Regions from separate parts of the Roseibium sp. HPY-6 genome, predicted to be linked through region 2. Evidence: predicted binding sites of a transcription regulator. Region 2 holds the regulator's gene; the other holds the start of a gene.
The links. The regulator PhoB, encoded in region 2, activates phosphate uptake and scavenging genes when phosphate is short. The targets are predictions, from matches to a motif close to TGTCATNNANCTGTCAT.

Region 1 (3,589 bases), on a different contig from region 2:
GAACCGCTTTCTGGGCGTTGGCCTTGCCTTCTTCGCGGGCGGCCTCGCGGTCTGGCGGCTCTTGGCGGACGATCTCCATCGTTCGGTGCAGGCGCACCAGGTCAAGGACGAAAAGATCCGGCGTCTGATGGCGCGAATCGAGGAGTTGGAAGACCAGACCTGGGAACTTGGCGAATCGGACGAGCGCCACGCGAGCATCCTGTCAACGCTCGGCGATGTGGTGGTCCGGCGTGACGCGGACGGCGTGATCACCTATGTCAATTCTGCTGCCGAAGATGTTTTCGGACATACCCATGAACTGCGTCCGGGCAACGCCCTGCAACTCCCGACAATCAGCCGAGATGATCCCTTGATGCCGGCGACTTCATCGCAGGAGGCAGCCCCGGTCGGTACCGGCTTCCAGGATTTGCATATTCTAACGGCCCAGGGACCACGCTGGTTCTCACGCATTGATGTCCCGGTCCGCGACACCGCAACCGACAGGCAACTTGTGCAGACCGTTCTTCGGGACGTGACCGAGCGACGGCTGATTGAGGAAGAGTTGCTTGCTGCCCGGCATACGGCGGAAAGCTCGAATGAAGCGAAATCTCGTTTCCTGGCAACCGTGAGCCACGAAATACGGACACCGCTCAACGGCATTCTGGGAATGGCGTCGCTCTTGCGGGACACCCGTCTGACAAAAGAGCAGGACGCCTATATTGATGCGCTCGAAACCTCCGGCGAAACGTTGCTGCTGTTGATCGACGAGGTCCTTGATTTTTCGAAAGTGGAAGCCGGCAAGCTCGACATTCATGCGGCACCGGTCAAGGTCGGAGCGCTGGCGGAAAACGTTGTTGAACTGCTCGCCCCGAAAGCACATGCAAAAGGGCTCGAGATCGGTGCGATGGTCGATCCGGCACTGCCGGACGAGATCACGCTCGATGCAACACGCGTCCGCCAGATCCTCTTCAACCTGATCGGAAACGGCGTCAAGTTTACAGATGACGGTGGCGTCTCGGTCACATTGACAGGCAGAGCGCAGGCTGTCAGCGGCAGTGTCCTTGAAATCGACGTGCGTGATACCGGCATCGGTTTTGACGAAAGCGAAGCAGAACGGTTGTTCCGCGAGTTCGAGCAGGTTGATCATGGCCCCGCGCGCAAGTTCGGCGGCACGGGACTGGGACTGGCGATCGCCCAAAGGCTCGCCCGCCTCATGGGCGGCTCGATCACAGCACGGCCCGGGTCTGAAGGTGGCGGCCATTTCACGGTTTGCCTGCCGATACCGGAGACGCTGTCCGGCAACTCCGATCCCCGGCTCGCGATGCTTGAAGACAAGACCATCGTATTCGTCAGCAACAGCCGAATCGAATGCCCGCTCCTGTGTGAGCGGCTTGCCCGGCACAATGCCAAGGTTTCGGTAGAAGCGCCTGGCAGCGACAGCCTGGTTCATGCACTGACCAATGCCGATCTCATCGTTGTCGACAACGCGGCGCTGGCAGACAGCGGCGGCTGGCTGGCATCGGCGAGGCTTGCAGGAAGCGAAGCTCCCGCCGTCGTTCTCATTTCACCTGCCGAGCGTGACCGCCTCGATCATCTTCGCTCTGCAGGATATGCGGCTTATCTGATCCGGCCCGTGAGGATAGAAACTCTCATCCAGATCTTTTCCGGGCTGTTTGGCGGTGCGATCGATGGTCTTGCCTGGGACGCGGGTGCGCGCCCCGTTGAGAGTGGCGACGCTGCCCGGCGCGCCATTGCACCGGCGCGGCCGCTGCGCCTGCTTGTCGCGGAAGACAACGACATCAACCGTCTTCTCAGTGAAGCGATGCTGCGCAAGCTCGGTCACATCCCGGTGATGGTCGTCGACGGCGAAACTGCCGTTGAAGAAGCAGCGGGCGGTACATTCGATGCCATCCTGATGGATCTGCATATGCCGGGTCTCGACGGGTTTGAGGCAATCCGGAAAATCCGCGAGGATGAAGCAGCTGAATCGCGGCCGCCCGTGCCGGTTCTGATCGTCACTGCAGACGTTATGCAGGATGCTCGCGACAAGGCCGTTGAGGTTGGTGCCGCCGGCTATCTGACAAAGCCGCTTTCGGTCGATTCAATCTCCCAGGCCCTCGAATCAATCGGTCGCGCCTGACGTCGCTGCGCGCTGCCCTACTGTAAACGCTTGGTTCCGGCTTCTTCGGAAGTTCGACCAAGCGCTCTAAGCACTTCAGTAAATTTCACAAATTCCGAAGACTACGGTAAACTTGGGTTGTTCGATAAAAGGAAAAAACCCAATGTCATCCAGCTGTCGGAATAATGTGTTCTACGGCAGGACCGACGCACGCTGACCGCAGCCGGTGTTCGTGCTCCGGCAAAGGTAATAATAACGGTGAAACAGGTGCTAACCTGTGAAACCGCCCGGGGTGCCCCGTGAGGAATGCAAGAGGGTGGAATGTCCATAATGCGGCAAAACCTGTTTTCACCGAGAAAGCTCGTGCGAAGGTTTTCGCCTGCGATGCGCACCGGCGTCGCCGCGACAAAGACCACACACCCGGGTCCGCCAGTCCGCACTCCGGTCAAAACCGGTGAAACTCTCGGCAGGGTCGGCCCCCTCGAAGTGCGCATGGCCCGGAACTTCAAGGAAGTCAAAAAGGCGCAGCGGCTTCGGTATGAGGTTTTCTATGAGGAAATGTCCGCTGTCGCCGATGCTCATACCATCGCGACACGCCGCGATGCGGACCCGTTCGATGCCTACTGCGATCACCTTCTTGTCGTCGACCACGACACTCTCAAGCGCAACAAGCTCGGCCGGTTGAAGCCCGAGATTGTCGGAACGTACAGGCTGTTGCGGCAGGACGTGGCCGAGCAGCACAGCGGCTTCTACACCTCCGGCGAATATGACGTTCAAAAGATTATCGGAGCCAATCCGGACAAGCGCTTTCTGGAGCTCGGACGCTCGTGCGTGCTGAAGCCCTACCGCAACAAGAAGACCGTCGAATTGTTGTGGCACGGCATCTGGTCGTACGTTTTGCGGCACAAGATCGATGTGATGCTCGGGTGCGCCTCGATCGAAGGCACAAATCCAGACGCCCTGGCTCAGCAGTTGTCTTTCCTGCACCACAATGCGCGGGCACCGGAAGAATGGCGGGTCCGCGCGGTTGAAGACCGATATGTCGAGATGAACCGGATCCCGGCTGACCAGATCGATGCCAAGGCAGCGCTGCGCGCTTTGCCGCCACTCGTCAAAGGTTATCTGAGACTTGGGGCATTCATTGGTGACGGCGCAGTGGTGGATCATCAGTTCAGCACCACGGATGTGCTCATCATCATGCCGGTGTCTGAACTTAACACGCGCTACGTCAATTATTATGGTGCGGATGCCAGCCGGTATTCCAGCTGACAGCGATCACCTTTTCCGGCCGAACACGGCTCAAACGCCTGGATCGACGCAGGACATTTGACGTCTGAAAGGGCGCCGAAACTTAACGCCCCCTTAAATTGCCGCATTCTAAGATCACTCCCGGGGGTTCCGGCATGTGCCGGCACAGACGACGGGACGTATGATCGATGGCGCCTCGGGCGAAACGCCAGCCACGGATTGAACCGACATTCGGTGAGGACA
Region 2 (3,589 bases):
GATCTTCCTCCTCTCAATGAACATTCTCGCGATCATCCTGCGCCGCAGGTTTGAACGCCGCTGGTAAGGATTGATGCGATGAACGAGATGCCGAGTATTGAACAGGCGAACGAAATGACCGAGAGCAAAATATCCGCAAACAAGGTTCAGGTCTTTTATGGCGATACACATGCCATCAAGGACGTGGACATTGAAATCCAACCGCGTTCGGTGACGTCTTTCATCGGCCCGTCCGGCTGCGGCAAGTCGACCTTCCTGCGCACGATCAACCGCATGAACGACACGATTGATATCTGCCGCGTGGAAGGATCGATCAAGATCGACAACGAAGATATCTACGACCCCAAAGTCGATCCGGTGCAGCTTCGGGCGAAGGTCGGGATGGTTTTCCAGAAACCGAACCCGTTCCCGAAGTCGATCTACGACAACATCGCCTATGGTCCGCGTATCCACGGTCTCGCCCGCAATAAGGCGGAACTCGACGACATAGTGTCCTCGAGCCTCCAGAAAGCCGGCCTTTGGGAAGAGGTGAAAAATCGTCTGGACGAGCCCGGAACGGGAATGTCCGGTGGGCAGCAGCAACGTCTGTGCATCGCGCGCGCCATTGCGGTCAGCCCGGAAGTGATCCTGATGGACGAACCTTGCTCGGCCCTTGACCCGATTGCCACGGCAAAGGTCGAGGAGTTGATCGATGAGCTGCGTGAGAATTACACCATTGTCATCGTGACGCATTCCATGCAGCAGGCGGCGCGTGTTTCTCAGCGTACAGCTTTTTTCCACCTGGGTATTCTGGTTGAAGAAGGTCCGACGGAGGACATCTTCACAAATCCGAAAGACAAGCGCACTCAGGATTACATTACTGGCCGCTTCGGCTAAGCGGTTTTCCGAAATCGGAAAGGGACACAGGATGTCTGAACACATTGTCTCGGCATATGACGAGGAACTGACGGAAATGGCCGGTAAGGTCGCCGAAATGGGTGGCCTCGCGGAACGCGCCTTTGCCGACGCGGTCGCAGCTCTTGTTTCTCAGGATCACGAACTCGCCAAGACCACTGTCGCAAACGACGAACGGCTCGATACGCTGCACCAGGCGGTTGAGGCAAAATTGATCGAAATGATCGCGCGCCGTCAGCCCATGGGGCAGGACCTTCGCGAAATCACCGCGGCAAGCCGCATCGCCAACGATCTTGAGCGAGTTGGTGATCTGGCGAAAAACGTCGCCAAGCGCGCGATTGCGATCGACAGCAATCTGCAATCGAAGAAGCTGGCGATCGGCGTTGAACACATGACGGAACTCGCGCTCGGCCAGCTAAAGCTGGTACTCGACGCCTACACGCAACGCGACGCGGAAGCAGCTCGCCGGGTGCAGGAGGCCGATGCTGAAGTCGACGCCATCTACACGTCCCTGTTCCGTGAACTGCTGACTTATATGATGGAAGATCCGCGCGTGATCACTCAATGCGTGCACCTGTTGTTCTGCGCCAAGAACATCGAGCGCATCGGTGACCATGCAACCAATATTGCGGAAAACGTCTACTACATGGTCACCGGCGAACGGCTTCCCGAAGACCGTGAAAAGCTTGATGAAACAACAAGTGCTGGCTAAGCACTGAAAGACTGCGGGACTCTTTCGGCCGGCATGCGTGTGCCGGCCGGTAATATCGGAGCGTGAACGAATGCCGAAAGTGCTGATCGTTGAAGACGAAGAACCGCTCAGCCTTCTCTTGAGATACAATTTGGAAGCGGAAGGGTACCAGGTCGAATCCTGTGTCCGTGGAGACGAAGCCGAAATCCGCCTGCGGGAGAGCCTGCCGGATCTGCTCCTGCTGGACTGGATGCTTCCCGGGCTCTCCGGAATTGAACTGTGCCGGCGCCTGCGGGCACGGGAAGACACCGAACGTTTGCCGATCATTATGCTCACGGCGCGCGGCGAGGAAGCAGAACGTATCCGCGGTCTGTCGACTGGTGCCGATGACTATGTCGTAAAGCCTTTTTCGGTCCCCGAGCTCATGGCAAGGGTGCGCGCAATCCTGCGCCGAGCGAGTCCGGAAGTCGTCTCCACGATGCTCAGGTCCGGTGACATTGAACTCGACCGTGAAACCCACCGTGTTCGCCGTAACACCAAGGAAATACACCTGGGGCCGACCGAGTTCCGGCTTCTTGAGTTCCTGATGACTTCCCCGGGCCGCGTGTTCTCGCGTGAACAGCTTCTGGACGGTGTCTGGGGTCACGATGTTTATGTCGATGAACGTACGGTGGATGTTCATGTTGGCAGGCTGCGCAAGGCGCTCAACAAGGGCAAGGCGAAGGATCCGATCCGGACCGTGCGTGGCGCAGGCTACGCCTTCAATGACCAGTTCTCGATTGCCAGCTGACAGGTTCTCGCGGGCAATACTTAACCGAAACCCGACGGACTTTTTGTCCAAAACAAAAAACCCGCCACAAAGGCGGGTTTTTCAATGGTTGAGGAAAATATCAGGAGGCCTGCGCAACCGTCTTTCGCTCGCGGCGCCGGTCAGCAACAGGCTGATAAGCGATCTTGCAGTGATATGCACAATAAGGAACGCCAGCATCGGAAACGCGGCCACAGAAATAGAAATCGTCCGTCGCAGGATCACCGATCGGCCACTTACAGGTCCGCTCAGTCAGCGTAAGGATCGTTGCGCGCTGAGAAATCGGAATGACCATCTCGGGCATGGGTTCCAACTCAGGCTTGATATCAGCGACAGGTGCAGGTGACGTGTCCACCTTGAGTGCCGTAGCTCCGATCATCTGCGGTTGCTGCACAGGTTTCTTTGGTGCTGCTCCTGCAGCGGGGCTGGCGGTGCGCGGCCGGCGCGGCTTTGCGCTGGAACTTGAGGTCTTTGCACGTCCGGAAAGCCCGAGCCGGTGCACCTTGCCGATCACGGCGTTGCGGGTCACACCCCCGAGTTCGCCTGCGATCTGACTTGCACTCAGGCCTTCGCTCCAAAGTTTCTTGAGCAGTTCAACCCGTTCGTTCGTCCAACTCATTGCCCGCACCCTTTAGTTCGGCCATTTGGCCATTAACCTCGTGTCAGACATGCTCTAGCATGCCTAATTTTGGCATATCTTGTGCCTCTTGGTGATGTGCCGCACGAGATCTCGTGTTTGATGAGCCAGAGGTTACAATAACGTTAATTTGTGAGGCAACCGCTTCACCCAAACCAGTTGGGGATGAGCGGACTTTTCCCCAGTTATGGTAAGGCCTTCCAGCGTTTCACGAAACGTGACTTTAAGTGCCGGCAGCAGCATTTCCATTGACAGCCAACGGTACGCGCGGTGTATAAGCATCTTGCGACGTGCCGCCTCATCGGGGCGGCACGTTGCGTTTTGGCTTGTCCGCACTCGTGAAGCGCACCGGATCAAACGGGCTCGTTTCCCGGGCAAGTGCCGCAACAGGAAACGGGAAATATCGGCCTGGGCGGTTTGGCGTTCGAGCTTGATCGATGACACCATGTAGAGAGCATTTCACCTGCCTTCAAAAGGAGGCTGGGTGCTCTGAGGAGTAAAAAGAGGTTATGTCCGCGACTGCGCTGTTTGGAAACTATGCAAGATCAAATCTGACATT

Region 1: a site for PhoB is predicted at 2,263-2,279, ahead of olsB (l-ornithine N(alpha)-acyltransferase). Genes of this name have one in related genera too.

Annotation. Positions count from the first base shown of each region.
Region 1 covers NZ_JBEWCD010000003.1:613,786-617,374, reverse strand. Annotated here, with positions in the region: gene ABVF61_RS28920 (PAS domain-containing hybrid sensor histidine kinase/response regulator) at 1-2,119, shown strand, start outside; gene olsB (l-ornithine N(alpha)-acyltransferase) at 2,429-3,367, shown strand; gene ABVF61_RS28910 (transglycosylase domain-containing protein) at 3,535-3,589, shown strand, end outside.
Region 2 covers NZ_JBEWCD010000002.1:1,431,549-1,435,137, forward strand. Annotated here, with positions in the region: gene pstA (phosphate ABC transporter permease PstA) at 1-67, shown strand, start outside; gene pstB (phosphate ABC transporter ATP-binding protein PstB) at 79-876, shown strand; gene phoU (phosphate signaling complex protein PhoU) at 908-1,606, shown strand; gene phoB (phosphate regulon transcriptional regulator PhoB) at 1,677-2,375, shown strand; gene ABVF61_RS18015 (GcrA family cell cycle regulator) at 2,476-3,012, opposite strand; gene ABVF61_RS18020 (aspartate aminotransferase family protein) at 3,540-3,589, shown strand, end outside.